2 regions of the Enterobacter sp. CP102 genome follow, and region 1 is predicted to be linked to the other one. Evidence: predicted binding sites of a transcription regulator. Region 1 holds the regulator's gene; the other holds the start of a gene.
The links. Region 1 encodes PurR, which represses purine synthesis genes. Its sites were predicted from a motif close to CANGCAAACGTTTGCNTG; they were not measured.

Region 1 (15,878 bases):
GCAATATGCGCCCGTAGTTTTACTGCATCCCCTCTTAAAATTTGCCATAATGCGCACTGCTTTTTCCCCATGTAAGAGACCCTGATGTCCGATAACGCTCAATTTACCGGTCTGTGCGACCGTTTTCGTGGTTTTTATCCCGTTGTCATTGATGTAGAAACAGCCGGATTTAACGCTAAAACCGATGCGCTGCTTGAAATTGCCGCCATCACGCTGAAGATGGATGAACAGGGCTGGATTTCACCGGACACCACGCTGCATTTCCACGTTGACCCGTTCGAGGGTGCCAACTTACAGCCAGAAGCGCTGGCCTTTAACGGCATTGACCCGCATAACCCCCTGCGTGGCGCTGTAAGCGAATACGATGCACTGCACGCCATTTTCAAAATGGTGCGCAAAGGCATGAAGGACAATGATTGCAGCCGCGCGATCATGGTGGCGCATAACGCAACCTTCGATCACAGTTTTATGATGGCGGCTGCCGAACGTGCATCGCTCAAACGCAACCCTTTCCATCCGTTTGTTACCTTCGACACCGCAGCCCTGAGCGGCCTGGCGCTGGGACAAACGGTATTATCCAAAGCCTGCATCACGGCAGGAATTGCGTTTGACGGGACTCAGGCGCATTCCGCGTTATATGACACCGAACGCACGGCCGAACTGTTCTGCGAAATTGTGAACCGCTGGAAACGTCTTGGCGGCTGGCCGCTACCGATGGGCGATGAGGCAGATATTCAATCGTAGGTCGGGTAAGCGCAGCGCCTCCCGACAAAAAAAAGCGACCTCGACGGGTCGCTTTTTTATTTTCGCAGATAACTTACTCTGCGTCTGGTTCTTCAGTTTTGTACTTAGCAGCGGTTTCTTTGATCAGCTGTTGCAGTTCGCCACGCTGATACATTTCGATCAGGATGTCGCAACCGCCAACCAGCTCACCATCAACCCACAGCTGCGGGAAGGTCGGCCAGTTTGCGTATTTTGGCAGCTCAGCGCGAATGTCCGGGTTTTGCAGGATATCAACGTAAGCAAAGCGCTCGCCACAGGCAGACAGCGCCTGAACTGCTTGTGCGGAGAAACCGCAGCTTGGCAGCTTCGGAGAACCTTTCATGTACAGGAGAATTGGGTTTTCAGCAATCTGGTGCTGGATTTTTTCAATAGTGGTGCTCATGTCTTGCTTCCTTTAACTTCTGTTACGGCATTCGTCTGACATTGTAGCGGTTCAGAGCGGCATCGGAAAATAACATTTTTTTCACGTCTATATATTTTAAACGTTACCGGCATAAGTTGCATTCCAAATGTAGCTTAACCCTGCTGCGGGTAAGGTTTTGCTTAAGGAGTAAACAATAGTGCTACAGATTGATGAATTTTTTTGCACTTGCTAACGAAACATAATTTTAGATTGAAAAATGCTATTAACTTATCGGGTTTTTATAGATTAGAATCGACGGGTTTTGAAAATCACACGCAGGTATGATTGATGACCTGCATTTACCAGGGGACTGGCCAGTGGCGCGGATAAATAAAATCTCGATCACGCTCTGTGCTTTATTGTTTACGACACTCTCTTTCACGCCAGTGGCTAACGCCTCCCAGCAGGCGCGGCATTCTGCTGTACAAAAAACGCACCTGGCGAAAGTCACAGAACGTAAGAAAAAAACCAGCAGTAAGAACGAAAAGAAAAAAACCACCGCACAGACAAAACGTACTGCCTCCAGCAAAGCCAAAATCACTCACACAACCTCATCCAGCTCGCGCAAAGCCCAGCAAACTGCCGCTAATCTCGTTACCGAAAAATGCACGACCCGCAAAGGTCACAAAGTGAAGTGCGTTAAAGGAATGAAGGTTGCGGAAGTGCATAAAGTACGCGTCCAGAAAGCGCAAAAAACCGCGATGAACAAGCTGATGGGGCAAATTGGCAAACCTTATCGCTGGGGCGGAACCTCACCCCGTACCGGTTTCGATTGCAGCGGTCTGGTGTATTACGCTTACAAAGATCTGGTGAAATTCCGTATTCCGCGTACCGCAAACGAAATGTATCACCTGCGCGATGCTTCACCGGTCGATCGTGGTGAGCTGGAAAACGGCGATCTGGTGTTCTTCCGCACTCAGGGGCGCGGCACGGCTGACCACGTGGGTGTTTACGTGGGTAACGGGAAATTCATCCAGTCCCCCCGTAGCGGCCAGGACATTCAAATCACTTCTCTGAGCGAAGATTACTGGGTACGCCACTACGTTGGCGCACGCCGAGTGATGACCCCGAAAACCATTCGTTAATCCCTGCCCTGCCGCGTCTGCGGCGGGGTAAGTTCCTCTTTTGCATACCCTTTCAATTTGCTACTCTATCCTTGTTGTCCGTATGGTTATTGGCAACATAAAAAATAATAAGGAGAGAAGCAATGTCGTTCGAATTACCTGCATTACCGTATGCAAAAGACGCCCTGGCTCCACACATTTCCGTGGAAACCCTGGAATATCACTACGGCAAACATCATCAGACGTATGTCACCAACCTGAACAATCTGATCAAAGGCACTGACTTTGAAGGCAAAACGCTGGAAGAGATCGTGCGTAGCTCTGAAGGTGGCGTGTTTAACAACGCCGCTCAGGTCTGGAACCACACGTTTTACTGGCACTGCCTGGCACCGAATGCAGGCGGAGAACCAACCGGTGAACTGGCCGCCGCCATCAATGCTGCGTTCGGCAGCTTTGCTGATTTCAAAGCAAAATTCACTGACGCAGCGATTAAAAACTTTGGCTCCGGCTGGACCTGGCTTGTGAAAGAAGCCGATGGCAAACTGGCTATCGTATCAACATCCAACGCGGGTACACCGCTGACCACCAGCGCAACTCCGCTGATGACCGTCGATGTGTGGGAACATGCTTACTACATCGATTACCGTAACGCGCGTCCGAACTACCTGGAGCATTTCTGGGCGCTAGTTAACTGGGAATTTGTTGCGAAGAACCTCGCAGCGTAAGAGACACGCAGAAGGGTTCGCCCTTCTGCGTTTTTTGATTATTCAGCAGCGCAGGCCGTTTCTGGCTGTTTACGACCCGACATCAATACCAGCAGTAACCCCAGAGCGGCAATAATCGCTCCCATCACCGGCACAAAGCTGTACCCCAGGCCACCCGAAATCACTGCACCGCCAGCCGCTGCACCCAACGCATTACCCAGGTTAAACGCACCAATATTCACGGATGAAGAGAGTCCAGGTGCCTCATGAGCCACACGCATGACACGCATCTGCAACGGTGGAACCACGGCAAAGGTTGCTGCACCCCATACCACCATCGCAATGGCCGCGCCAAACTCGTTACGCGCCAGCCACGGAATGGCCACCATGATGACAATCAGCAGCGTTAAGAAGCCTTTCAGCGTGCCGCTCACGGAACGATCTGCCAGCTTGCCGCCCAGATAGTTACCAATAGAGAACCCTACGCCAATCAGCACCAGCATCGCGGTAATAAAGACCGGCGTGGCATGAGTAATATCGTGCAGCACGGGCGAAATATAGGTATAGAGCGTAAACATCGCCCCTGCCCCCAGTACCGTGGTCAGAAGCGCAGACAACACCTGAGGACGCACCAGCACGGACAGCTCTTTGCGTACATCCGGGCGTTCACCAGCGCTGCCTTTTGGCAACGAGAAGAACAGTGCGACCATCGCAATCACACCCAGTGCAGCGGTTGCCAGGAACGACATACGCCAGCCGATGGCTTCACCCAGCCACGTGGCCGCAGGGACACCGCCGATATTGGCGATGGTCAGGCCCATGAACATGGTTGCCACGGCGCTGGCCTGCTTATGTTTAGGCACCACGCTTGCGGCAACCACCGAACCCAGTCCGAAGAAAGCACCGTGGTTAAGGCTGGTCAGGATACGTGACAGCATCAGCGTGGTGTAATCCGGTGAAAGCGCAGAAAGCACATTCCCCAGCGTAAAAATGGCCATCAGGAAAATCAGCGCATTACGGCGCGCACGGTGTGAAAGCAGCAGCGTCATTAACGGTGCCCCTACCATCACACCAATTGCGTAGGCGCTAATCAACATACCGGCCGCAGGGATAGAGACGTCCACACCCCGGGCGATAACAGGCAATAACCCCATCGGGGAAAATTCGGTGGTGCCAATCCCAAAAGCGCCAATCGCCAGGGCCAGCAGTGGAAAATTGATTTTCATGAGTCAACTCCGGATGCCGTGTCGTACCGCGACACAGAACAAAGAAGTCAAAAGCATGACACCAATCACAAAAAATGAGAAGTTAACAATTTGGCAAAAGATTTTTGCCGGAGAAGTAACAATCGGGGAAAATCCGGAGGGAGAGCGTTCTCCCCCCGTTTGAATCAGTGCAATACAGCCGTCAGACCCGCGGCAACAATCAGAGCCAGCACGATAACGGTGGTCGTCAGCGAAAACTTAAGATCGGTACTCATCAATTTTTCTCCTTTTAATCACCTTACGAAAAGTGAGCTTGCTCATTTTTACACAGTTTACGTCAAAAATCTTCCTGGATTTAAACTGATATCCACTTTTGCTCTTCCCCTTTTCATCAAGATAGGACAAAATTCCACGCTAAATTTATTAGCGTACCGGCCATTGACCCCCTCCTGACGTCCTGTGTCGTTTTCCCGGCGTGTCGCAATTCCAGATTGCGTGATAAGGGTGAGAGAAGGCAAACGTTTACCTTCAAGTTTTTCAGGAGCTTAGGATATGGTCTGGAGTGACATTTAATGGCAACAATTAAAGACGTGGCAAAACGCGCAAACGTTTCCACTACAACCGTATCACATGTAATTAACAAAACCCGTTTTGTAGCGGAAGAGACGCGTAATGCCGTCTGGGCGGCGATCAAAGAACTGCACTATTCGCCAAGTGCGGTCGCGCGTAGTCTGAAAGTTAATCACACCAAATCCATTGGTTTGCTGGCCACCAGCAGTGAAGCTGCGTATTTCGCAGAGATCATCGAAGCGGTCGAGAAAAACTGCTTCCAGAAAGGCTATACCCTGATCCTGGGTAACGCGTGGAACAACCTTGAGAAACAGCGCGCGTACCTGTCGATGATGGCGCAAAAACGCGTGGATGGCCTGCTGGTCATGTGTTCTGAATACCCGGAATCTGTGCTCTCGATGCTGGAAGAGTATCGGCACATCCCGATGGTGGTGATGGACTGGGGTGAAGCGCGCGCCGATTTTACCGATTCCGTTATCGATAACGCCTTCGAAGGCGGCTACATGGCCGGTCGTTATCTGGTGGAACGCGGTCACCGCGAGATCGGCGTGATCCCGGGCCCGCTGGAGCGTAACACCGGTGCAGGCCGTCTGGCCGGGTTTATGAAAGCCATGGAAGAAGCGCTGATCACCGTACCGGAAAACTGGATTGTTCAGGGTGACTTTGAGCCTGAATCCGGTTATCGCGCGATGCAGCAGATTGTCTCCCAGCCGCATCGTCCGACTGCCGTCTTCTGCGGCGGCGATATTATGGCAATGGGTGCGCTTTGTGCTGCCGATGAGCTGGGTCTGCGCGTACCGCAGGATATTTCTGTGATCGGGTATGACAACGTGCGCAACGCGCGTTTCTTCACTCCGGCGCTGACCACCATTCACCAGCCGAAAGATTCTCTGGGTGAAACTGCCTTCAATATGCTGATGGACAGGATCGTTAACAAACGTGAAGAGTCACAGTCAATTGAAGTCCACCCGCGTCTTATTGAGCGTCGCTCCGTTGCGGATGGTCCTTTCCGCGACTACCGCCGTTAATCGTGTACGGAGCCAGTTAATCTGGCTCCCGTAACCACTCCCTGTTCAGCGTTTCACTGTCTCCCAGATAATCCAGCAGCCACGCCATCGCGGGCGATACATCGCTTTGCTGCCAGGTCAGACAACATGCCGCGTCCGGGAACGGGTTTTCCAGCTCAAGAGCAACCCACTCTCCGGCATCGATTCGTGGTCTGGCAAAATGGACCGGCACCATCGCCACACATAACCCGGCAGTGAGGCAGGTCGCGGACGACTCCCAGTCTGGCGCAATCACCCGCCGCTGGTTATCCAGCAGCCAGGTTACACGCTTGGGTAGCGAGCGTGACGTATCTTCCAGCACCAGCGAGGGCCAGTTACGCAAGGTATCGTCACTTAACGGTCCCGGCATTGCCGCCAGCGGGTGATCGCTTGCCACCACGCATTTCCAGCTTAACATTCCCATATCGCGAAATGCGTAACGTCCCCCTACGGGTATGGCCTGTGTTGCGCCGATCGCCATCTCTGCCCTGCCGTCTGCCAGTGCATCCCAGACACCGTTAAAGACTTCCTGGGATACCCGCAGCTCGACATCGGAGAAGTGGCGATAAAAATCGACAATCATCTGCCGGGTACGTTCGGGTTTGACGATGTTATCCACTGCAATAGACAGATGCCCTCGCCAGCCGTTTGCAATCTGCTGACACTGTTCACGGGTGATCTGCATTTTTTTGATAACAGAACGCCCTTCTTTCAAAAACCACGCCCCGGCAGGCGTTAACTCCACGTCGCGATGGCGGCGTTCAAACAGCGGAACCGCCAGCCATTCCTCAAGCTGACGCACCGTGTAGCTGATGGCCGAGGGGACGCGGTGGAGTTCCTGCGCGGCTCCGCTGAAGCTGCCATTACGGGCGACAGCATCCACAACTTCAAGAGAATAATCTGACCACATTTTCTGCCTGCAAAAAATTTGAATGCACCCGCCAAATATTAGCGTTTCACAAGCTGCTTTGCACTCCCTACACTCTGCGCCAACGTACACCTGCCTCCTTAAGGAGAATAAAACAATGCAACCCAGGAAAGGTTTTTTAGTCTGGCTCGGCGGCTTAAGCGTGCTGGGCTTTTTAGCTACCGATATGTACTTACCCGCATTCGCCGCCATGCAGGAAGATTTGCAAACGCCTGCCGCAGCCATCAGCGCCAGCCTGAGTTTGTTCCTCGCCGGGTTTGCCTTTGCGCAGCTGCTGTGGGGACCGCTCTCTGATCGTTTTGGTCGTAAACCGGTGCTGTTACTGGGCCTGGCCATTTTTGCCGTGGGCTGCCTTGGGATGCTGTGGGTACGCGACGCGACCTGGCTACTGGTGCTGCGTTTTGTTCAGGCCGTCGGCGTTTGTGCCGCAGCGGTCACCTGGCAGGCGCTGGTGACGGATTACTATCCGGCCTCACGGACTAACCGGATTTTTGCCACCATTATGCCGCTGGTTGGCCTTTCCCCTGCGCTGGCTCCCTTGCTGGGCAGCTGGATCCTGGCGCACTTCGACTGGCAGGCGATTTTCGCCACCCTGTTTGCCATCACTCTGGTGCTGATGCTGCCCGCATTCGCCCTGAAACCCGCGCATAAAAAAGAGACGCACCCGGAAGCGAAGCCGATTACCTTTACCTCTTTGCTGCGCACCAAAGCGTACCGCGGCAACGTGCTTATCTACGCTGCCTGCTCCGCCAGCTTCTTCGCATGGCTGACCGGCTCCCCCTTTATTCTGCATGAGATGGGTTACAGCCCGGCCGCCATCGGCCTGAGCTATGTTCCACAGACCATCGCCTTCCTGGTAGGTGGTTACGGTTGCCGCGCGGCGCTGCAAAAATGGCAGGGTCAGCAGATGTTACCCTGGCTGCTGGTACTGTATGCGTTAAGCGTTGTGGGTACCTGGGCCGTCGGCTTTATTCCGGGCGCAGGTCTGGTAGAAATCCTGATCCCGTTCTGTGTGATGGCGATTGCTAACGGTGCCATTTATCCGATTGTAGTGGCGCAGGCTTTACGCCCATTCCCGCAGGCTACGGGCCGTGCGGCAGCCTTGCAGAACACACTGCAACTGGGGCTGTGCTTCCTGGCAAGCCTGGTAGTATCGGCACTGATTGCGACGCCGCTGCTTACCACCACCAGTGTGATGTTGGTGACCGTTGCCCTTGCTGGCATCGGCTATCACATGCAGTCATCGGCACACCGTGAGGAAAATACGGCAGGCCAGGCTGAAACATCTCACGCATAATCGCGCCAGCAATTATGTTACATTTCAGTGATTAGGTTGCTAAGAGTTTTCTGTTGAATCACCAAATTTTGAGGCCTATACTAAATTTGGTTCGATTAAATACGATAAATATTAAGTGTTAACGGGAGCCGGAGTGCTCCCGTTTTACCATGGAAGGCCTTTCGGCAAGGGCTATCTCCCTTCCTCTGTTCTACGTCGGATACTAGCCTCACGGGGCGTAATACCGTGAGATTTCTCACAAACCAAGAAAAGCGTCTACGCTGTTTGAAGGTTCTAATCACAGCAAGGTGATGGAGAAGCTATGAGTTCATCGTGTATAGAAGAAGTCCGCGTTCCGGACGACAACTGGTCCCGGATCGTCAGTGAATTATTGAGTCGTGCAGGCATCACTATTAACGGGTCTTCCCCATCCGACCCCCAGATCAAACATCCCGACTTTTTCAAACGTGTATTGCAGGAGGGATCGTTAGGGCTGGGTGAAAGCTATATGGATGGCTGGTGGGACTGCGAACGGCTGGATATCTTTTTCTCAAGCGTTTTACGTGCAGGGCTGGAAAGCCAGCTACCCCGCAATGTGAAAGATACCCTGCGTGTCGCGTCTGCCCGCTTGTTCAACCTGCAAAGCAAAAAACGGGCATGGATCGTGGGTAAAGAGCATTACGATCTGGGTAATGACCTCTTTAGCCGGATGCTTGACCCTTACATGCAATACTCATGCGCCTACTGGAAAGAGGCCACCACGCTTGAGGATGCACAGCAGGCAAAATTGCGTCTGATCTGCGAGAAATTGCAGTTACAGCCGGGGATGCGCGTGCTGGATATCGGCTGCGGCTGGGGTGGTCTTGCGTACTATATGGCGAAAAACTACGGTGTCAGCGTGGTGGGTGTGACCATCTCTGCGGAACAGCAGAAAATGGCGCAGGAGCGCTGTCACGACCTCGACGTCAATATTCTGCTCCAGGATTACCGTGAGCTGAACGATCAGTTCGACCGCATTGTCTCTGTCGGGATGTTCGAACACGTTGGGCCGAAAAACTACAACACCTATTTTTCGGTGGCAGACCGTAACCTGAAACCGGATGGCATCTTCCTGCTACACACCATAGGTTCGAAAAAGACCGACCATAGCGTTGATCCCTGGATCAACAAATACATCTTTCCGAATGGCTGTTTACCGTCGGTTCGCCAGATTGCGAACGCCTGCGAACCCCACTTTATTGTGGAAGACTGGCATAACTTCGGCGCAGATTACGACACCACGTTGATGGCATGGCAGTCGCGTTTTCTCAGTGCCTGGCCGGAGATTGCTGACAACTATTCCGAACGATTCAAACGGATGTTCACGTATTACCTTAACGCCTGTGCAGGCGCATTCAGGGCGCGTGATATACAGCTATGGCAGGTGGTCTTCAGCCGTGGTGTTGAACACGGTTTGCGGGTCGCCCGCTAAAAAAATAACCCCGGATAGCCGGGGTTATTTTTTTATTCTTCTTCAGATTTTATTATTGCGGCTTCTTTTGCCGCCAGCACGCGCTCGACGGTATCCACAACCGCCTGCGTTTGCGGATCTATTTCGATATTTACGCGATGCCCCAGTTTTTTAGCACCCAGCGTAGTGCGCTGTAATGTTTCAGGAATTAAATGCACGCAAAAACGCGTTGGTGTCACTTCGCCAACCGTCAGGCTAATACCATCAATGCCAATAAATCCTTTATACAGGATGTATTTCATTAATGTCGTATCCTGCACTTTAAACCAGATTTGGCGGTTATTTTCAGAGGTCAGGATTTTCGCAACTTCAGCCGTCGTCATGATATGGCCAGACATCAGATGCCCACCGATCTCATCGTTGAACTTCGCCGCACGCTCTACGTTTACGGTATCGCCAACCACCAGCTCACCCAGATTGGTGATGCGCAGCGTTTCTTTCATTAAATCAAAGCTGATGTGATTGCCGTTAATTTCAGTGACCGTCAGGCAGCAGCCGTTATGCGCAACCGATGCCCCGGTTTCCAGGCCATCGAGCATATATTCCGGCAGCTCGACAACATGGGTGCGGAAATTGGGTTTTTCATCAATGGACACCAGTTTAGCCGTGCCCTGAACAATACCAGTAAACATGCTTACAACTCCTGTTTCTTCGGACGGTGCTGACACCGTTTAATCCCACCACAATAACAGTTGGAAAAACAGGTTGCCAGTGCAGCGCATTTTCTGGCGATTTTTTCACTAGATAATTAGTTAAAGCCCGCTACAATAGCTGCCATCCCCCTGCATTTTCTTCTTGCTGCCAGTAACGGCGGCTTTTTTAGTCTCTCAAATAACTACAATACAAAGGTGTTCACGTGCAGAAGTACATGAATGAAGCGCGTCAGTTGTTGGCACTGGCTATACCAGTGATCATCGCGCAGGTTGCCCAAACCGCAATGGGATTTGTGGATACGGTGATGGCAGGTGGCTATAGCGCCACCGATATGGCCGCCGTTGCAATCGGAACCTCTATCTGGCTGCCGGCCATTCTCTTTGGCCATGGCCTGTTGCTGGCCCTGACTCCGGTTATCGCCCAGCTGAACGGCTCCGGCCGCCGCGAGCGTATCGCGCACCAGGTGCGTCAGGGATTCTGGCTGGCGGGTGCGGTCTCCGTGCTGATTATGGTGGTGCTGTGGAACGCAGGTCATATCATCCGCTCCATGCATAACATCGACCCTGCCCTCGCGGATAAAGCCGTGGGTTATTTGCGCGCGTTACTGTGGGGCGCGCCGGGATATCTGTTCTTCCAGGTGGCGCGTAATCAGTGCGAAGGGCTGGCAAAAACCAAGCCTGGCATGGTGATGGGTTTCATCGGCCTGCTGGTGAATATTCCGGTGAACTACATCTTTATCTACGGGCACTTCGGGATGCCTGAACTGGGTGGTGTCGGTTGTGGTGTGGCGACGGCGGCGGTGTACTGGGTAATGTTCTTTAGCATGATGACCTATGTCAAACGCGCGCGCTCCATGCGCGATATCCGTAACGATGAATCTTTCAGCAAGCCGGATATGGCTGTCGTGACCCGTCTTGTGCAGCTCGGGCTGCCTATTGCGCTGGCGCTGTTCTTTGAAGTGACGCTGTTCGCAGTGGTTGCACTGCTGGTCTCTCCGCTGGGCATTATTAACGTAGCCGGGCACCAGATAGCGCTGAACTTTAGTTCGCTGATGTTCGTGATGCCGTTGTCACTGGCAGCTGCGGTTACCATCCGCGTCGGCTTCCGTCTGGGGCAAGGTTCAACCATTGATGCACAAACGGCAGCGCGTACCGGGTTAGGCGTGGGGGTCTGTATGGCGATGTGTACCGCGCTGTTTACCGTCGCACTGCGTGAGCAGATTGCCCTGCTCTATAACGACAACCCGGAAGTGGTTCTCCTGGCGTCGCACCTGATGCTGCTGGCAGCGGTGTACCAGATTTCAGATTCGATTCAGGTTATCGGCAGCGGGATCCTGCGTGGGTATAAAGACACGCGCTCCATCTTCTTTATCACCTTTACGGCGTATTGGGTTCTGGGGCTGCCTGCTGGCTATATACTGGCGCTGACCGACCTGGTGGTTGACCGTATGGGGCCAGCCGGATTCTGGATGGGCTTTATCATCGGCTTAACATCAGCTGCTATCCTGATGATGCTGCGTATGCGCTTCCTGCAACGTCAGCCTTCGGCCGTGATTTTGCAGCGCGCTGCACGTTAAATACACAGTAGCCGCTGGCGGGCGGCTACTTTCTCTTCATTTTGCGCGGGAATAAAGCAATCGCGTGAAATCTGAGAGAAAATTGCATTTTCCCTCTTGCCTCATCCGGACAGTGCCGCTAATATTCGTCCCCGTTGTCGCCGACAACACGTTGCGTTCATAGCTCAGTTGGTTAGAGCACCACCTTGACATGGTGGGGGTCGTTGGTTCGAGTCCAATTGAACGCACCATTCTGCGTCCGTAGCTCAGTTGGTTAGAGCACCACCTTGACATGGTGGGGGTCGGTGGTTCGAGTCCACTCGGACGCACCATTTCAGTCCTGAAATGGTGCAAAATTCCTTCTTATTTTTTCTTAAGACAAATTCTGTACTTGCATAAAGCTTCCATCTGGCTTCTCTGCAGCATACATTTATGCTTATACGACGGAATGCTGCCCTACAATAACATTCGTTATCCATCCCCGAGCAGGGGTACCCGGCGTACCATCTTCAGTAACGAATACATCATCGCAGTATTTATTGTTATCAATAGCTTTTTTTGCTTCATAGAGTTTATCGTCAACTCTGATAGTTGCGAATGACTGGAATATTATTTTCCAATGGCCATCCTCTAATATTGCACTCAAGGTTAATTGTTCTCGAGAAAAATTCTTATTGTTCTGCGCATCAACAATAAATTGCTCTATTGCACTTCGGTGAATAATAAAAAGAACAACACCTCTTTCATCAACAATAGGCAACCTATTTTTATCTTTTTTGATTAGGATACCATTAAGAATATCCGTTAATAAATTAACATGATCGATTGTTCCTTCGTGAATAACTAATTTTTCCGTACCTGGCCCCGCCATGTTGATCATTACATCTCTGGCATCTATTCCACTTAATTTCTGCTCACTGGTTAACTTGTTGATTAACTCATGTGTTTGCTTCGCAGCTGATTCTATATTTACCCTGGAATAGTAAAAGGCCAGGACCGTACCGATCCATGTAGCCAAAAGAGGTAGTATGATGCTTAAAATATCTTTAACATAATCAAATCTGTCTTTACCACCAGTGACAGCAACAATTAATGATATAGCCACCAGTACCGCGATCATCAATAGCACTCTTTTAATAATCACAAAACTTAATTTATTGCGTGTTTCAGCGTCAGCTCTATCATTATCATTTAGCGGCTCGGTCATCAAATCGTCTCCTCATATCAGAAACCATGTGCTAACGTTTTTCAAGATAACCTGCAAAAACATACCCATCGGCCATGCCATCGCCTTCAATATCAACCAGCGCCCACTGCCCTTCTATTTTTATAACGCTTAGTAACGTTCCTTTTTGCACAATCCCGGCAACATCAAACTCAACACCCGGTCCTCTGCGAACTCTCAGCCCATTTCTTGCGATGACCTTAAACTGTGATTTCTCAGTGATTGTGTTAGAGAGCTGAAATTGCTGCTGAACGTGTGGAAGTCTAAATGTACCGATGCCACGGCCATCAGGGTTTGAATGATTATAGTCGACACCAATCCCACAAATATTTCCCGACGGATACTGCTGGTTTAAGTTAAAGGCACCACTTTTCTGAGCTGCTTTGGTTCCCTGAAATCCGGAGGACATAGCCAGCCAAACCAAACTTATCAAATCAGCTTTTTTCAAAGTTTCGGCAGTAAAACCTGAACCATAGACCCCGATATCATATTCAATACTTTCACTCTTCTCTTTAAGAAACGCATCTCTAATACCCTCAAAAAAAGGAACAATAGCTGTCGTAATTTCTTTTTTCGTGGCATCAAAATCCACAGAGAAGTAAATCCCGGATCCTACAGGTTGATTAATATCATCACGGGCATATCGGTAGGCTCTTCTTCCTGCAGAAAACCCTTTTTGATAGTTAAAATCCCCTGCTTCATTTTGTTTTTGCTGAAATACCACACCAATATCAATTCCCTTCTGGCTAAGCATTTCAGCCTCGGGCAGCGTCAACCTCTTTTCAGGAAATGAAATCGAATTGCTAAAATTATAATAACGAATAACTGTTGAAACACCTTCCCTAAGCAAACAAGAGACGATGTTTTTTGTATTATATGGCGTATCAATTATACTCATAATCACCTCCTCAATTTTTTTAATTTTTTACGAGATGATACACAAAGAAAATCACACAGAGTAATGATTTCCAAACTGAAAATTAATAGGCAAGTATTAAATCAGCGGGGTTAAAATGAATCATTTCATCCACTATATAAGGCGAAACCTTGTTGTCAGCACTAGCAAGAAAGAACTAAATACACCCACACCATTTTATGCTGAAGAGCAGAGTGGTCGCCTGGGTATTTTGGCTCCAGAATGGCATATTACTCGTGCAACTCAAGGGGCTGCGACGCGAATAAAAGCCGATGATGTCATTTGGATCTTCGCGCAGCTTTATTCGCCCTGGGGGGAGCTACCCCCTTCATTGGATGCAAAGATTATTGTGAAACGCGTAGAATCTAGCACTCCTGGCAATAAACCCGTCCTGAGATTCATTGCTAAGCCTGAATCACGCTGGTATCCCTGCCTGGATGCTAAAGAACATCTGAAGCAGCTTCGAACTATCAATAGCAAGTCGGAAATAGCAGCACTATGGGGCAATCCGACCACACCGATCGGACATTTTTTACAGAGTATGCGGCAACTTGAATCCATAGATTTAATGAAAGCGTGGGAAGAGAAAATCGATGAACTCCCATTTGACTTCATCAGCTATCGTATTAAAGATGGTACTCACTCTGCATGGCTGCAAATGGATGACCTTATTAAGCAGGGCCGGGCTGTATTTTGGGATCGCTGGTCCCTTCCCCGCAGAATGGTTGAAAGGCTCGATATGCTGGAGGATACCTCACTCATTAGTTACTTGTATGACCGTATCGATAAATGCAGAGCGGTTATTCCTGTGCTCTCCCCGATGTATGGAGCACCGGGCAGCTATTCCGCCCTTGAGATCAATTACGCGCGGGAAAAGGGGAAAATTCAACAGGGAATGGGCATTATAATTTAACAATCATGCCATGCGTTTGATGCTTATCCTGCTACGCTTTTCTGATGGAAAACAACGCAGGAAGACGGTCGATGAAGAAAATCGCAATTATCGGCGCGGGCCCCACAGGGATTTACACCTTTTATTCTCTCCTGAAGAGTAAAACACCACTTTCGATATCTCTTTTTGAACAAGAAGAGGAAGCCGGAGTTGGGATGCCATACAGCGTCGAAGATAACTCACGCCTGATGCTGGCGAACATTGCGAGTATTGAAATCCCCCCACTCTTCATCACCTATCTCGACTGGCTTAAGACGCAGAGCCAGACCCATCTCGCCCGCTATGGCGTTGATAAAAATTCACTGCATGACCGCCAATTTTTACCGCGTATTTTACTGGGCGAGTTTTTCCGCGATCGGTTTTTGGCCATTGTTGCAGAAGCTAAAAAGCGGGGTTTTGCGGTACAGGTATACGAATCCTCCTGCGTGACCGATATCGATGCCCACGCGGACGGGGTCACACTTTCGGTAAACGATAAACCTTTCGGCGAAAGCGTGGATCTTGCCATCGTTGCCACTGGCCACGTCTGGCCCGACGATGATGAAGCCACGCACGCCTACTTTCCAAGCCCGTGGTCCGGGCTGATGGATGCGAAAGTCCGCCCCTGCCACGTCGGCATTATGGGCACCTCGCTGAGTGGCCTGGATGCCACCATGGCGGTGGTGATGCAGCACGGGACGTTTGTCGACGACCAGTTCCGGCTGGCAGAAAAAAGTCAGGGGCTGAAAATTACCTTAATGTCGCGCACCGGGATCCTTCCGGAGGCCGATTTTTATTGCCCCATCCCGTATGAACCGCTCGCCATATTGACCCGTGCAGCCGCAGAAGCCGAAATCAAAAAAGGGGCGGACGGCCTGCTCGACCGGATATTTGCGCTTATGGTGGAAGAGCTCCAGAATGCCGACCCTCAGTGGTGCGACGCAATAAATCTTCACCGGCTTAATGCCGACACCCTCCTTGATGCCTGGTTTGCGGATCGCAAAAGGCACGACCCTTTCTTATGGGCGGAAGACAACCTCCAGGAGGTGGTGCGAAACAAACAGGAAAAACGCACCGTCGCCTGGCGCTATACCGTGCTGCGGCTACA
Region 2 (15,878 bases), 1.9 Mb from region 1:
AGAAAAGGTGAATGTAGCATTAACTAGTTTTGAAACAACCTTACAAACATACAATATGGTTGTATCTGGTTTTCCGAATCGTACTTTGGAGAGATATGAAAGAACTAATGATTTAATAAATAATATCCTTCGAGCCCGTAAAAGGACTGATTATATAATTTTCCCTGAATGTTCGGTACCACGAAAATGGGCAGTTAGTATAGCATCAAAACTTGGTAAGCAAGGTGTCTCTTTTATAGCAGGCATGGAGTATTATAAATTAAATGGTGAGAAAGACCTTCGAAATGACTCACTGGTTTCTTTAGCTACAGTTTGGCCTGGCTATCCAACAAATTTAATTATCATTCAGCCAAAAATAAAACCATCTCATGAAGAAGAAAAGACTTTAAAATCAAGTGGGCAGGTTTTGTACAAACCATCTTTATTAAAAGATGTACCGCAAATATATCAGCACGGAAATTTTTTCTTTGGAGTGTTAATTTGTAGTGATCTAACTGATCCTCGCAATCGCGTTCGATTTCAGGGAAAGGTTGATGCATTGATTCTTTTAGAATGGAATGCCGATATAAATACGTTTAGTTATTTAGTCGAGGGTGCGGCACATGATATACATTCATTTATTATCCAAGTTAATAATAGGATGTATGGCGATAGTCGAGTTAGAACTCCATACCGAAAGTCATATGAGCGTGACATGGTAAGATTGAAAGGTGGAATAGATGATTATTTTGTTATTGCAGAAATTGATTTTCTGCCTTTAAGAGAATATCAGCATACTGGTGTTATGACTGATCCAGAAGAAAGATTTAAGCCTGTACCGATAGGTTTTGATTTGGCTAAAGAAAGAATGAATGCAACCATAGGGAGTGGAGATAAAAAATGAGTGTTGACGTATTGGCTAAATGGGTTTCATTGGCATCTGATCTGGCGACTTTTGTAGCTGTTTTTGTTGCTGGTTATGCTGCTTGGGTTGGTTATAAGCAGCTTAAAAGCAGTAAAGAAGAAGAGAGAAAAAGTATTGCATATGATATTTATCATCAATATTTGCAACTTTGCATTGCAAGCCCCGAATTTTCTGGTGGCTTAAAAAAACCGGAAAATAAGACTCTTGAATATGACCAATATCGATGGTTTGTTTCTGCGATGCTATTCTCTTTCGAGCAAATAATGGAGACGCAATCAGAAGATTCTAAATGGGTAGCTACTATTAAGTCTCAATTGCTGATTCATAAAGAATTTTTAAAAATATCGAGAACAGTAAGAGAGAAAGAATGGAGTAACGAACTACAAAAAATAATTCAAGACATTATTATCTAAATTTTGGCGGAAGATCACAGGAGTCGAACCTGCCCGGGAACGCTGGCGTCCCCAACTGGATTTGAAGTCCAGCCACCTCACCGGAGATGACGATCTTCCGCGCCTGCATTGCTACATGGAGGCGGGGCGCATTATAGCTACTTTCAGGCATTTACCACATACCCCGACACACTTTTTTCACGTCTCTTTTGACCTGTATTAAGCCATTTCAGTTAATTCCTAAGAAAATCCTCACGTTAGCACTTTGTGTTCATCAACTTTTAACGCGATCACAAAAAACAAGAAACGTAATCTGCTAACGAGATATCAGAATACCCGCTCCTTCACCAATGGTTTACAACATCTGAAACCGGTCTCAGCTCCTCCTGGAGCGTGAAGGATAAAAACGATGAGCGAAGTTCTGTCAGTAAAAGAGAAAATTGGTTACGGCATGGGTGATGCCGCCAGCCACATCATTTTTGATAACGTGATGCTGTACATGATGTTTTTCTACACCGATATCTTCGGCATCCCTGCCGGGTTTGTCGGGACGATGTTCCTGCTGGCGCGTGCGCTCGATGCTATCTCCGATCCGTGCATGGGCCTTATTGCCGACCGTACCCGCAGCCGCTGGGGCAAGTTCCGGCCGTGGATATTGTTCGGCGCCATCCCGTTTGGCATCGTCTGCGTGCTGGCGTACACCACGCCGGACCTCAGCCATAACGGCAAACTGATTTACGCCGCCGTCACCTACACCTTGCTGACCCTGCTCTACACCGTGGTCAACATCCCTTACTGCGCGCTGGGCGGGGTTATCACCAATGACCCAACACAGCGTATCTCCCTGCAATCATGGCGCTTTGTCCTGGCGACGGCGGGTGGAATGCTCTCCACCGTGCTGATGATGCCGCTGGTGAATCTGATTGGCGGCGAAGACAAAGCCTTTGGATTCCAGGGCGGGATTGCCGTGCTGTCGGTGGTTGCGTTCCTGATGCTGGCGTTCTGCTTCTTCACCACCAAAGAGCGCATCCAGGTGCCGCCAAGCACCACCTCCATGCGTGAAGATCTGCGCGATATCTGGAACAACGACCAGTGGCGGATCGTTGGCGTGCTGACCATCCTCAACATCCTTGCCGTCTGCGTGCGCGGTGGGGCGATGATGTACTACTGCACCTGGATCATGGGCTCGCCGGAAATTTTCGTCGCGTTCCTCACCACCTACTGCGTTGGCAACCTGATTGGCTCCGCGCTCGCCAAACCGCTCACCGACTGGAAATGCAAAGTCAGCATCTTCTGGTGGACCAACGCCGCCCTGGCGGTGGTCAGCGTGGCGATGTTCTTCGTGCCGTTCCACGCCACTATTTTGATGTTCGCCTTCATCTTTGTGATTGGCGTGCTGCACCAGCTGGTCACGCCAATCCAGTGGGTGATGATGTCCGACACCGTCGACTACGGCGAATGGACCAACGGCAAACGCCTTACCGGCATCAGCTTTGCGGGCACGCTGTTCGTGCTGAAACTCGGCCTGGCGCTGGGCGGGGCAATGATTGGCTGGATGCTGGCAGGCGGTGGCTACGATGCCGCAGCCAAAACGCAAAACAGCGCGACCATCAGCATTATTGTTGGCCTGTTCACGCTGGCACCGGCGGTGTGCTATGTGCTGAGCGCCATTATCGCCAAACGCTATTACACGCTGAAAACGCCATTCCTGACCAAAATCATGGGCGAGCTGGCGCAGGGCGCGCGCCGCAACCAGCAGGAGTTCGAGAACCTGCCGGTCAGCAAAGAATTACAGAACTAAGAGGACGATAAGATGAAAATCAGTGATGGAAACTGGCTCATTCAACCTGGCCTGGACGTAACTTACCCGGTGCAGGTATTCGATGTGGAGCAGCAGGACAACGACCTGGTGGTCTACGTTGCGCCGCGTGATGTGCGCGAGCGCGCCTGGCAGCTTGACAGCCTGATGTTTACGGTTCGTCTGTTCGCGCCGCAGGAAGGGATTGTCGGGGTGCGCATTGAGCACTTCCAGGGGGCGCTGGACAACGGCCCGCACTATCCGCTGAACGTACTGAAAGACGTGAAGGTAGAGATTGAAAACAATGCGGAATATGCCGAGCTGAAAAGCGGCAACGTCAGCGTGCGCGTCACCAAAGGTGAGTTCTGGGCGCTGGATTTCCTGCGCAATGGCCAGCGTATCACCGGCAGCCAGCTGAAAAACAACGGCTACGTGCAGGACAGCAACACCGATCGCAACTATCTCTTCGAACGTCTGGATCTGGGCGTGGGCGAAACGGTCTACGGGCTGGGCGAGCGCTTTACCGCGCTGGTGCGCAACGGCCAGACGGTCGAAACCTGGAACCGCGACGGCGGCACTAGTACCGAACAGTCGTATAAAAACATCCCGTTCTACCTCACCAACCGCGGCTACGGCGTGCTGGTCAATCACCCGGAGAACGTCTCGTTTGAAATCGGCTCTGAGAAAGTCTCCAAAGTGCAGTTCAGCGTTGAAGGCGAGCATCTGGAATATTTCGTGATCGACGGCCCGACGCCGAAAGAGGTATTAAACCGCTATACGCAGTTCACCGGGCGTCCGGCGCTGCCGCCGGCATGGTCTTTCGGCCTGTGGCTGACCACCTCGTTTACCACCAACTATGACGAAGCCACGGTTAACAGCTTTATCGACGGTATGGCCGAGCGCGACCTGCCGCTGCACGTTTTCCACTTCGACTGCTTCTGGATGAAAGCCTTCCAGTGGTGCGATTTTGAGTGGGACCCGGTGACCTTCCCGGACCCGAAAGGGATGATCCGCCGCCTGAAAGAAAAAGGGCTCAAAGTCTGCGTGTGGATCAACCCGTACATTGGCCAGAAATCACCGGTATTTAACGAGCTGAAAGAGAAAGGTTATCTGCTTAAGCGCCCGGATGGCTCTCTGTGGCAGTGGGATAAGTGGCAGCCGGGCCTGGCGATTTATGACTTCACCAACCCGGAAGCCTGTAAGTGGTACGCCGACAAGCTGAAAGGTCTGGTGGATATTGGCGTGGATTGCTTTAAAACCGACTTCGGCGAGCGTATTCCGACCGATGTGCAATGGTTTGATGGCTCGGATCCGCAGAAAATGCACAACCATTACGCCTACATCTATAACGAACTGGTGTGGAACGTACTGAAAGACACCGTCGGCGAAGAAGAGGCGGTGCTGTTTGCCCGTTCAGCGTCTGTGGGGGCGCAACAGTTCCCGGTGCACTGGGGCGGCGACTGCTACGCCAACTATGAATCGATGGCAGAAAGCCTGCGCGGCGGGTTGTCGATTGGTCTGTCTGGCTTTGGCTTCTGGAGCCACGATATTGGCGGGTTCGAAAATACGGCCCCGGCGCATGTCTACAAACGCTGGTGCGCGTTCGGGCTGTTCTCCAGCCATAGTCGTCTGCACGGCAGCAAATCCTACCGTGTGCCGTGGGCGTACGATGACGAGTCCTGCGACGTGGTGCGCCACTTCACCCAGCTGAAATGCCAGCTGATGCCGTATCTGTATCGCCAGGCCGCGCTGGCGCGTGAGCAGGGCACTCCGATGCTGCGGGCGATGATGCTGGAATTCCCGGACGATCCGGCGTGCGATTATCTCGACCGCCAGTACATGCTCGGTGATTCCATGATGGTTGCGCCGGTGTTCTCCGAAGCGGGTGATGTGCAGTTTTATCTGCCGGAAGGACGCTGGACCCATCTGTGGCACAACGATGAAATCCAGGGCAGCCGCTGGCATAAACAGCAGCACGACTTCCGCAGCCTGCCGGTGTATGTGCGCGATAACACCCTGCTGGCGCTGGGTAGCAACAACCAGAAGCCAGACTACGCGTGGAACGAGGGCACAGCGTTCCAGCTGTTTAACCTGGGCGATGGCGCAACGGCTGTCAGCGAAGTGCCTGCGGCGAATGGCTCGGTGGTGTTTACGCTGAAGGCCACACGCAGCGGCGGCACGGTGACCATCAAAGGTGAAGGTGAGGCGCGAAACTGGTCCGTCTGCCTGCGCAACGTGCAGCAGGTGAGCGGCGTGAAAGGCGGTTCACATGCGGGCAGCGAGTGGGGCGTGGTGGTGAAAGCCGAGGGGAATGAGGTGGTGATTCACCTTTGAATGTTTAAAAAATGCCCGGAGGCGCTTCGCTTACCGGGCCTACAGAAGCACTGCACCGTAGGCCGGGTAAGGCGTAGCCGCCACCCGGCTTATTTATTGTGCCACCGGAACCGTCGACACTACCCCACCGGCCATTGTCTGCTCAACCTGCTGCTTATCCATATTCACCGCATTCAGCTTTCCGTTAACGGTTGGCTTCAGCGGGGCCTTGTCCTGCACGCTTCCGCTGGCGGTCAACTGCACATTGCCATCCCCCGCAATCGGCAGCGCTGGCCAGCCCCAGTGCTCGATCACGTTCAGCGGCACGCCTCGCCCGTTCAGGCTGACTGTGGTTTGTCGTTGCGGCAGCTGTGAAACCGCCGCGGTGGCCTCCAGAATGCCTTTCTCGGTAAAGGCGCTCAGCTCGCTGATGTTAACGGTCGATGCGTTGGCATTAAGCGTAAGTGACGGGCGCCGTACGTCGACGCGGTTGAAGGTCGCCGCTGCGCCATTCAGCGTTGCGCTACCGCTCCACACGCCCCACTGGCGGTCTTTTGCCAGTTGCAGGTTCGCCCCGTAGCCGTCCAGAGAGGTGACTTGCCACGGGAAGGCCGGATCGATATCAATCACCAGGTTGCGGCTCAGGCCGAATTTTTTCAGCGTCACGCTGTTTAGCCATTCAGGCAGCGGGTCCATCCACAGGTTTTTCCAGTTCTGCGGCAGAGTGTATTCCAGCCCGGCAATGGCGGCATCGTCCAGCACCAGCGATTTTCCGTCGCGCTGCCAGTTGCCGGAGGTACGCACCATGCCACCCTCCCAGCGAGAGGTAAACTGGCGCAGCGCAATGCCCTGCGGGGCGAATTCTGCATTCAGGATCGGGTCGAACAGATGCACAGAGCCATAGATAAACTCGCTGGCGTTCATCGATAACCGCCCCTCCTGGCTTTGCCAGTCGCCTTTGCTCAGGGTCAGGTTGCGCAAGCTTAAATCGAGATCGGTCACCGCCCAGTCCGGGCCTTGCAGGCGCGCGTCGGTCACTTCCAGCCGGCCAATCTGCAAGGAAGGCAGTGTGGTGACAGGCGCAAAGAAATCCATCAGAGATTTATCGCTTTGCAATCGGATGTCATTCAGGCGCATGGAGTCGATAATCCAGCTACCATCGGCGTTACGCAGGGCAGAGCCGGTGAGCGAGCCGCGCGCCATATCTGCGCCAATGGTGTTCAGAACCACCTCTTTACCGTTGAGTTGCCCCTGGATCAGCACGTTACTGGCTGGTACGCCATTCAGGGTAAGCGACCCGGCACTCATCTGGATCTGCGCGTTTTTACCCAGCACGTTACCTGCCTCTGGCTGCCACGGGCTCACGCCGCCCGTCACTTTCTGTGCGCTCAGATCCCAGTCGGTATTCGGGCTATTAAAGGCCATGTTGTTTAACTGCAGGCGGTCGGCCTGGAAGGGCAGAGGCGCCGTTTGCGGAGAGAGATTCAGCGTTCCGTCATACAGCGTGATGGTATCCACATGCAGCGGGTCGGTTATCTGGCGGCTGCTTAAACCGATATCCACTTTTTTCGCAACCAGCGTGGCGGGCTTGCCGTCGCGGCCAAAGGTGATGTTTTCCAGAATGATGTGGGAAGGTGACGAGAAGCGATGATCCATCTGGTCGAAGCTGAGTTCGTAATCGGTATTAACCGTGACCCAGCTACTGACCTCCGACGCACCCCAGCGAGTCTGGAGCAGGAAATAGAACCCCAGAAGCACAATTAACAGGGCTATCAGAAGATAAACGAGCAGCTTTCCAATAAATTTCATGGTCTTCCATCCCGCGAAACGCACATAAAGGAGTTATGCACGATTTATGCGCAATGCTCAAGGCGGGAATGGTGTAATTAGATGTCACGGCAGGCATTGACTGCCTGCCGTGATGGCGATCAATTTTTTTCAGGCGGGAAAACGAGGTTCAGTACGATGGCAGTAATACCGCCAGCCGCGATGCCGGAAGAGAGCAGGTTTTTCAGCCAGTCCGGGGCGAACTGAAGGATCAGCGGCTGCTGAGAAACGCCCAGGCCGACAGCCAGAGACAGCGCGATAATCATGATCGCGCGGCGGTTCAGCGGCTCGCGCGAGACAATGCGCACGCCCGATGCAGCGATAGTCCCGAACATCACCAGCGTTGCACCGCCAAGCACGGGTTCAGGAATGTGCTGCACAAAACCACTCACTGCCGGGAACAAGCCGAGCACGATCAGCATCAGCGCCACCACAAAACCAACGTAACGGCTGGCAACACCGGTCAGCTGGATCACGCCGTTATTCTGGCCGAAGCAGGAGTTCGGGAAGGTGTTGAACACCGCAGAGACAAACGAGTTCAGGCCGTTTGCCAGTACGCCGCCTTTCAGGCGTTTCATATACAGCGGGCCAGAAACCGGCTGCTCAGAGACATCAGACGTCGCCGTAATATCACCGATGGTTTCCAGCGAGGTGATCATAAAGACCAGCATCAGCGGCACCAGCAGACTCCAGTCAATGCCCAGGCCGTAGTACAGCGGGGTTGGGATGGTGATGAATGCACTACTGGCTGGTGCAGTATTTTCCGGCAGCATCCCCAGTGCCCATGCCAGCAGATAACCGGCCGCCATGGCGATCACCAGTGACGCTACGCGCAGGTAAGGGTTACGCTGACGGTTAAGCAGAATAATGATCGCCAGCACCACGCCAGCCAGCAGCAGGTTTTTCGGTGCGCCGAAGGTGTGATCGGCCATTGCGCCATAACCGCCGCCGATGGAAGTCAGGCCAACCTGAATCAGGGACAGGCCGATAATCATCACCACCACGCCGGATACCAGCGGGGTGATCACCCGGCGCGCCAGGTGCAGTACGCGGGAGATCACCATCTCCGTGCAGCTTGCCAGCATCAGCGTACCGAACAGCGCCGCCATCATGGTCGGGACATCCGCACCACCGGTTTTCAGCGCCGTGCCGCCCATAATCAGCGGTGCCACAAAGTTAAAACTGGTGCCCTGAATCGACAGCAAACCCGAACCCACCGGACCCCAGGCTTTAATCTGAATAATCGAAGCCACGCCAGAGGCGAACAGGGACATGCTGATGATGTGCTGTGTGTCCTGAGCCGGTAAACCAAGCGCCTGGCAAATCAGCAGAGCAGGCGTGATCACCGCAACAAACATTGCCAGTAAATGCTGACAGGCGGCGAACAAGGTTTGAGGCAGCGGTGGGCGATCTTCAAGGCGGTAGATCAATTCACTGTTTCGCGACTGCGCAATCGGTTGCGCATCGGGAGACTCTATGGTGTTAACGGACATCGGCAGCAATCCCACGGTAGAAAAGCGGGCATTTTATCTGACCAGTTGGTAAAAGCAAACGATTGCCAGCAAAAAAAGATAAGAAAATCTGCCGCTGCGGACACCTTTTCTACACCCCATCAGGAAAAAAAATTACACTTTTTGCGCTGGTGGCTCATGACGAGCGCAAACCAGCCAGGATAACGCCGCGTGTGAATGGAATACGCGCAGAATAAGGAGCCTTCTATGATTCACCTCGATACGTTGTCGACGCTTGTTGCCGCAACGCTGGTCTTACTGCTTGGCCGTAAGCTGGTACACAGTGTTTCCCTTCTTAAGAAGTACACCATTCCTGAACCCGTTGCCGGTGGATTACTGGTGGCGCTGGCCCTGCTGGTGCTGAAAAAAAGCATGGGCTGGGAAATCGATTTTGATATGTCCCTGAAAGACCCGCTGATGCTGGCTTTCTTTGCCACTATCGGCCTGAATGCCAACCTGGCGAGCCTGCGTGCGGGCGGCAAAGTGCTGGGCGTATTTCTGATTGTGGTGGTTGGGCTGTTACTGATGCAAAACGCCATCGGTATCGGCATGGCGACGTTGCTGGGGCTGGATCCGCTGATGGGGCTGCTGGCAGGTTCTATCACGCTGTCTGGCGGACATGGCACCGGTGCCGCGTGGAGCAAGCTGTTCATTGAGCGTTACGGCTTTGAAAACGCAACGGAAGTGGCGATGGCCTGCGCAACCTTCGGTCTGGTGCTGGGTGGGTTGATTGGCGGCCCGGTGGCGCGCTATCTGGTGAAGCACTCCACGACGCCAGACGGCAGACCGGACGATGAACTGGTGCCTACGGCGTTTGAAAAGCCGGATGTCGGGCGCAGTATCACCTCGCTGGTGCTGATCGAAACCATCGCGATGATTGCCATCTGCCTGACCGTGGGCAAAGTGGTTGCGCAATGGCTGGCAGGCTCCGCGTTTGAACTGCCGACATTTGTTTGCGTGCTGTTTGTCGGGGTGGTGCTGAGTAACGGCCTGGCCGCAATGGGCTTCTACCGCGTGTTCGAACGCGCCGTTTCGGTGCTGGGTAACGTCTGCCTGTCACTGTTCCTGGCGATGGCGCTGATGAGCCTCAAGCTGTGGGAGCTGGCTTCTCTGGCGCTGCCGATGGTCGCTATTCTGGCGGTTCAGGCCATATTTATGGCTCTGTACGCCATGTTTGTTACCTGGCGCATGATGGGTAAAAACTACGATGCCGCGGTACTGGCTGCGGGGCATTGCGGGTTTGGTCTGGGGGCGACTCCAACTGCCATTGCCAACATGCAGGCGATCACCGAGCGATTCGGACCTTCTCATATGGCGTTTCTGGTGGTTCCGATGGTGGGGGCGTTCTTTATTGATATCGTCAACGCGCTGGTGATCAAGCTGTACCTGATGCTGCCAATGTTTGCCTGATATCAGGCGTTGGAATAGCGCTCGGTTTCAGGCATCCAGCGTTCAATAAGCGCGGTTGCCTGATCCGGGTAACGTTCATGAATATGGCGGGCCAGGCGCTGAACTTCGGGGATCATGGCCTGATCGCGTAGCAGGTCGGCCACCTTGAATTCGGCGTTCCCCGTCTGACGTGTGCCCAGCAATTCGCCCGGGCCGCGGATCTCCAGATCTTTTTGCGCAATCACGAAGCCATCGTTGCTGTCGCGTAATACCTGCAAACGCATTTGTGCCGTTTTCGAAAGCGGGGCTTTGTAGAGCAATACGCAGTGGGAAGCCACGGCACCACGCCCGACGCGGCCACGCAGTTGGTGGAGTTGTGCAAGACCAAGACGTTCCGGGTTTTCAATGATCATCAGGCTGGAGTTAGGAACATCCACACCCACTTCGATGACCGTGGTGGCAATCAGCAAATGCAAATCGCCCTGTTTGAATGACTGCATCACCGCCTGTTTTTCGGCAGGCTTCATACGCCCGTGAACCAGACCCACGTTCAGCTCCGGCAGGGCCAGCTTCAGCTCTTCCCACGTTGCCTCTGCCGCCTGCGCTTCAAGTAGCTCGGATTCTTCAATCAGCGTGCAGACCCAGTACGCCTGGCGGCCTTCATGAGTGCAGGCGTTGCGTACGCGATCGATGATATCGCTGCGGCGCGTGTCCGGGATGGCAACCGTGGTGACCGGCGTACGGCCCGGCGGCAGCTCGTCGATAGTCGACGTATCCAGATCGGCGTAGGCGGTCATCGCCAGGGTGCGGGGGATAGGTGTCGCAGTCATGATCAGCTGATGCGGATGGAAGCCCTGCTGAAGACCCTTTTCCCATAGCGCCAGACGCTGATGCACACCAAAACGGTGTTGTTCGTCGATGATCACCAGTGCCAGGCCATTAAACTGCACCTGCTCCTGGAAGATGGCGTGCGTGCCGACAATCATCTGTACTTCGCCGCTGGCAATGGCGTCCTGTTGCGCAAGACGCGCTTTGCCCTTTTGCTTACCGGCAAGCCAGCCGACTTCAACACCAAGCGGGGCAAACCAGTTGCGGAAGTTGTTTGCGTGTTGTTCTGCCAGGAGCTCAGTGGGTGCCATCAGCGCCACCTGTTTGCCGTGGGCAATCGCACGCAGGGCGGCCAGTGCTGCAACCAGCGTTTTACCGGAACCCACGTCGCCCTGCACCAGACGCATCATGGGTACATCGAGCGCCATATCACGTTCAATTTCGGCTACCACGCGCGCCTGCGCGCCCGTCGGTTTAAACGGTAGCGATGCCAGCAGCTTATCTTTTAAATCATCACGGGCGCTTAACGGCTGAGCGTGGAAGCGCTGCGCGCCTGCACGCAGCGCCAGCATACTCAGGTTATGCGCCAGTAATTCTTCAAGGATAAGCCGCCGCTGTGCCGGATGCTGGCCGCTTTCTAAATCACTGAGCTGTAGCGACGGAGGCGGGCGATGCAGCGTATGCAGCGCTTGCGGCAGGCTCATCATCCCCTGAGCGAGCTCAGGTGGCAGCAGTTCGGCAATGGCGCAGGTATCGAGCAACTCCAGCGCCTGATCGGTGAGCTTACGCAACGTGGCCTGTTTAATGCCTTCGGTGGTCGGGTAAACCGGAGTGAGCGTTTCCTGTAGATCCGGCGTGCTGAGATCGCCCTGCACACGGTATTCCGGGTGGATCATCTCCGCGCCGTATTTACCGCGTTTAGCTTCCCCGTACGCGAGCACACGCCGGCCAGTGGCCAGGCTGTTTTTCATTGCTGCGCTGAAGTTGAAAAAGCGCATGGTGAGGATGCCAGTACCGTCGCTAATCTGGCAGGTCATCATCCGGCGGCCGCCGAAAGTGACGCTACAGTTCAGCACTTCGCCTTCAACAGTGGCGTAAATCGCGGGAAGGAGATCGCCAATTTTATACAGCTGGGTACGGTCTTCGTAACGCAGGGGGAGGTGGAGCAGGAGATCCTGCACGGTGTGCAGGCCAATTTTCGCCAGTTTGCTGCTTTGCGCCGCACCCACGCCTGTCAGCGTATTAAGCGGAATGGCATCCAGCAGGCGGCCTTTCATGGGTTACCCTGCGTACTGCATGGTGGACCACCACTCGGCATCGGCTTCGATTTCGCCCTGCGCGTTGACGTGGGGGTAAGGCAATTTTTTCTGTTTCGCCACGCGGGCCAGCACCGGATAGCCACCTTCAAACAGCAGGCGTTGCTGTTCGTCTTCCGGCAACATGCTGTTGCTGCGTTTGTACATCCCGGCGTTCTGACGCTGGCGTTGCGCTTCATACAGAATGAGCGCCGAGGCCACGGAAACATTCAGCGACTGCACCATGCCGATCATCGGGATGATGATGTCCTGATCCGCCAGATCCAGCGCTTCTTGCGAGATCCCGGTTTTCTCCTGACCCATCAGAATACAGGTCGGGCGGGTGTAATCTATCTCGCGGAAGTCGACGGCTTTATCGGACAGGTTGGTGGCAAGAACCTGCATCCCGCGCCCTTTCAGGTGCGATACGGCTTCGCCAATGGTCTGATGGTTTTTCACTGATACCCAGCTGTTGCTGCCTGCCGCTGCGGATACCATGTTGCGCATCCGGGAACCCGGCCAGACGGCGTGCACTTCATGCACGCCCACGGCATCGGCGGTACGGACAATCGCTGAGACGTTATGAGGTTTATGGACCTGCTCCATGCAGACCGTCAGGTCCGGTTGGCGCCTGGCGAGCATCTCGCAGATACGTGCATAACGTTGTGCATTCATAAAACTAGTTTCTGTTTCGGGTGACTTTAATCACGTCCGGCATCACGCGGATTTTGCGCATAATGTTTGCCAGATGCACGCGGTCACGGGCCGTCAGGCGGATAAAGGCACTGTAAACGCGGCCATCTTTTTCTTCGGTATTCAGGCTCTGAATATTTGAAGAGGCCGTGTTGATCGCCGCCGTCAGGTTAGCCAGTGCACCCTGATGGTTGAACATATCCACCTTAATTTCGGTGATAAATTCCTGCGCCGTCTCTTTATCCCACTCGACCGCCATGAACTTCTCTGGCTCTTTCTGGTAGCCACGGATGTTACGGCAGGATTCGTGATGGATAACCAGGCCTTTGCCCGGGCTGACGTGCGCAATAATCGGATCGCCCGGGATCGGTCGGCAGCATTTGGCGAAGGTGATCAGCACCCCGTCCGCGCCTTTGATCGGCAGATGGCCGTGGCCTTGCGTAGTGGATGGCGCAGCAGAGGCATCACCCTGTTGCAGGTTTTTCGCGACGACCACGCTCATGGCGTTGCCGAGGCCGATTTCTGCCAGCAGGTCATCAAGTGACGCAAGCTTCATGCGCTCCAGCTCGCGCTGGATGTTCTCTTTCGGGATCTCCGCAAGCTTACGGCTGCCACCCAACGCGTGATTGAGCAGACGACGGCCCAGGCTTACCGAATCATCGCGTTTGAGGTTTTTCAGTAACTGGCGAATTTTGGCGCGCGCTTTAGAGCTGACGACAAAGTTCAGCCAGGCCGCGTTTGGACGTGCGCCCGGCGCGGTGATAATTTCCACCGTCTGACCGCTGGAGAGCGGCTGAGACAGCGGGTAAGGCTGTCTGTCGACGCGCGCGCCAACACAGGCATGGCCGATATCGGTATGTACTGCGTAAGCGAAGTCGACCGGTGTTGCACCAGCAGGCAGTTCGACAATGCGCCCTTCTGGTGTGAAAACGTAAATCTCATCCGGGAAGAGATCGGATTTAACGCTCTCGATAAATTCAAACGAGCTACCGGCGCTCTGCTGCAGTTCCAGCAGGCTCTGCATCCAGCGTTGCGCGCGGATCTGTGCGGTGGTGCTGCTTTCGCCGCCGTGCTCTTTATACGCCCAGTGTGCCGCGACCCCCATTTCTGCCATCTGGTCCATGTCTTCGGTGCGGATCTGCACTTCAACAGGAACGCCATGAGGGCCGATCATTGAGGTATGCAAAGATTGATAGCCGTTCGCTTTTGGAATGGCGATGTAGTCTTTGACGCGACCAGGACGAGGTTTGTAGAGGCTGTGCATCTGGCCCAGTACGCGATAGCAGGTATCGGCATCGTGGACGATGACGCGGAACGCGTAGATGTCCATGATCGAGTGAAAACGCTGCTCTTTGAGCACCATTTTGCAGTAGATGGAGTACAGATGCTTTTCGCGACCGCTGACGCGGCACGGAATTCCCGCTTCCTGTAAACGCCCTTCAATTTCAGAGAGGATTTTTTGGATCATCTCTTTACGGTTACCCCGTGCGGCTTTCACCACCTCTTTAATCACGCGATAGCGGTTCGGGTACAACGCTTCAAAACCCAGCTCTTCCAGCTCGGTTTTAATGTGATGGATACCTAAACGGTGCGCCAGCGGGCTATAGATTTCGAGGGTTTCACGGGCAATGCGGCGACGTTTGTCCGGGCGAAGTGAGCCCAGCGTGCGCATGTTGTGTGTACGGTCGGCGAGTTTGATGAGTATGACGCGGATATCCTGCACCATCGCCATAATCATCTTGCGGAAGTTTTCGGCTTGCGCCTCTTTCTTGTCGCGGAATTTCAGCTTATCAAGCTTAGACACCCCTTCCACCAGTTCGGCAACGCTTTTGCCAAACAGCTGTTCCATATCCTGGTAGGTGGCGGGGGTATCTTCGATCACGTCATGCAGCAGCGCGGCCATCAGCGTTTCATAGTCGAGTTTCATCTCGGCCAGAATACAGGCCACCGCTACCGGGTGCGTGATATAGGGTTCACCGCTTGAACGTGTCTGGCCCTCGTGAGCGTCACGTGCAACGAGATACGCCTGCTGGAGACGCTTAATCTGGTCTTCCGGCAGGTAGTGTTGAATCAGCTGATTCAGGCTTTCAAACAGATACAAGGGCGACCCGCAGGTTTAATTAACGACGACCTTCAGCAATGGCGGTTACGGCCTGCAGTTCTGCGGCTTCCTGCTCTTGCTGCTCCTGGCGCTCACGCACGTCGAGGATCTGGTTGTTGATCAGACCTTCTTCGATTTCGCGAAGTGCAATAACGGTGGTTTTATCGTTTTCTTCCGGTACCAGCGGATCTTTGCCGCCTACCTGCATCTGACGAGCGCGACGCGCGGCGACCAGCACCAGGTCAAAACGGTTACCAATTTTCTCTACAGCGTCCTGAACAGTTACGCGTGCCATACTTAAAATGCTCCACAGGTGAAGAAATGACTGGGCATGATACTGAAAGTGGGTTCAGTCTGCCAACAGTTTGGTGATTAATGCGTCATGTCGCTGCTTCTGGCGGCTCATACGCAGACGTTCTGCGCGAAGAATGGTTTTGAGATCGCTCAGTGCGGCATCAAAATCATCATTCACAATAAGGTAATCATATTCCGCGTAATGGCTCATTTCTGCAACTGCCTGTTCCATACGCTTTGCGATAACTTCTTCGCTGTCCTGACCGCGGCCACGCAGGCGGCGATCCAGTTCATCTTTCGATGGCGGTAAAATAAAGATGCTGCGCGAATCAGGCATTTTCTTACGGATTTGCGCTGCGCCCTGCCAGTCGATATCGAGGAACACATTCACGCCCGTCGCCAGAACCTGCTCAATGGTTTCACGCGAAGTGCCGTAGTAGTTACCGAAAACTTCTGCATGTTCAAGAAACGCATCTCTGCCGATCATCGCTCTGAATTCGTCATGATCCACAAAGAAATAGTGTTCACCGTGC

Region 2: a site for PurR is predicted at 8,779-8,796, ahead of N1249_RS00420 (NCS2 family protein). Genes of this name have one in related genera too.

Annotation. Positions count from the first base shown of each region.
Region 1 is NZ_CP104014.1:1,991,180-2,007,057, reverse strand. Features, by position in the region: gene rnt (ribonuclease T) at 85-744, shown strand; gene grxD (monothiol glutaredoxin 4) at 818-1,165, opposite strand; gene N1249_RS09430 (C40 family peptidase) at 1,504-2,271, shown strand; gene sodB (superoxide dismutase [Fe]) at 2,394-2,975, shown strand; gene N1249_RS09420 (MFS transporter) at 3,014-4,180, opposite strand; gene N1249_RS09415 (YnhF family membrane protein) at 4,345-4,434, opposite strand; gene purR (HTH-type transcriptional repressor PurR) at 4,732-5,757, shown strand; gene punR (DNA-binding transcriptional activator PunR) at 5,774-6,685, opposite strand; gene punC (purine nucleoside transporter PunC) at 6,801-8,000, shown strand; gene cfa (cyclopropane fatty acyl phospholipid synthase) at 8,302-9,450, shown strand; gene N1249_RS09390 (riboflavin synthase) at 9,483-10,121, opposite strand; gene mdtK (MdtK family multidrug efflux MATE transporter) at 10,346-11,719, shown strand; tRNA gene N1249_RS09380 (tRNA-Val) at 11,873-11,949, shown strand; tRNA gene N1249_RS09375 (tRNA-Val) at 11,954-12,030, shown strand; gene N1249_RS09370 (hypothetical protein) at 12,135-12,905, opposite strand; gene N1249_RS09365 (glycoside hydrolase domain-containing protein) at 12,937-13,821, opposite strand; gene N1249_RS09360 (hypothetical protein) at 13,937-14,752, shown strand; gene N1249_RS09355 (FAD-NAD(P)-binding protein) at 14,824-15,878, shown strand, end outside.
Region 2 is NZ_CP104014.1:78,676-94,553, forward strand. Features, by position in the region: gene N1249_RS00390 (RNA-directed DNA polymerase) at 1-883, shown strand, start outside; gene N1249_RS00395 (hypothetical protein) at 880-1,317, shown strand; tRNA gene N1249_RS00400 (tRNA-Sec) at 1,322-1,416, opposite strand; gene N1249_RS00405 (glycoside-pentoside-hexuronide family transporter) at 1,706-3,097, shown strand; gene yicI (alpha-xylosidase) at 3,110-5,428, shown strand; gene N1249_RS00415 (AsmA family protein) at 5,522-7,216, opposite strand; gene N1249_RS00420 (NCS2 family protein) at 7,336-8,727, opposite strand; gene gltS (sodium/glutamate symporter) at 8,953-10,155, shown strand; gene recG (ATP-dependent DNA helicase RecG) at 10,158-12,239, opposite strand; gene trmH (tRNA (guanosine(18)-2'-O)-methyltransferase TrmH) at 12,243-12,932, opposite strand; gene spoT (bifunctional GTP diphosphokinase/guanosine-3',5'-bis pyrophosphate 3'-pyrophosphohydrolase) at 12,937-15,051, opposite strand; gene rpoZ (DNA-directed RNA polymerase subunit omega) at 15,071-15,346, opposite strand; gene gmk (guanylate kinase) at 15,401-15,878, opposite strand, start outside.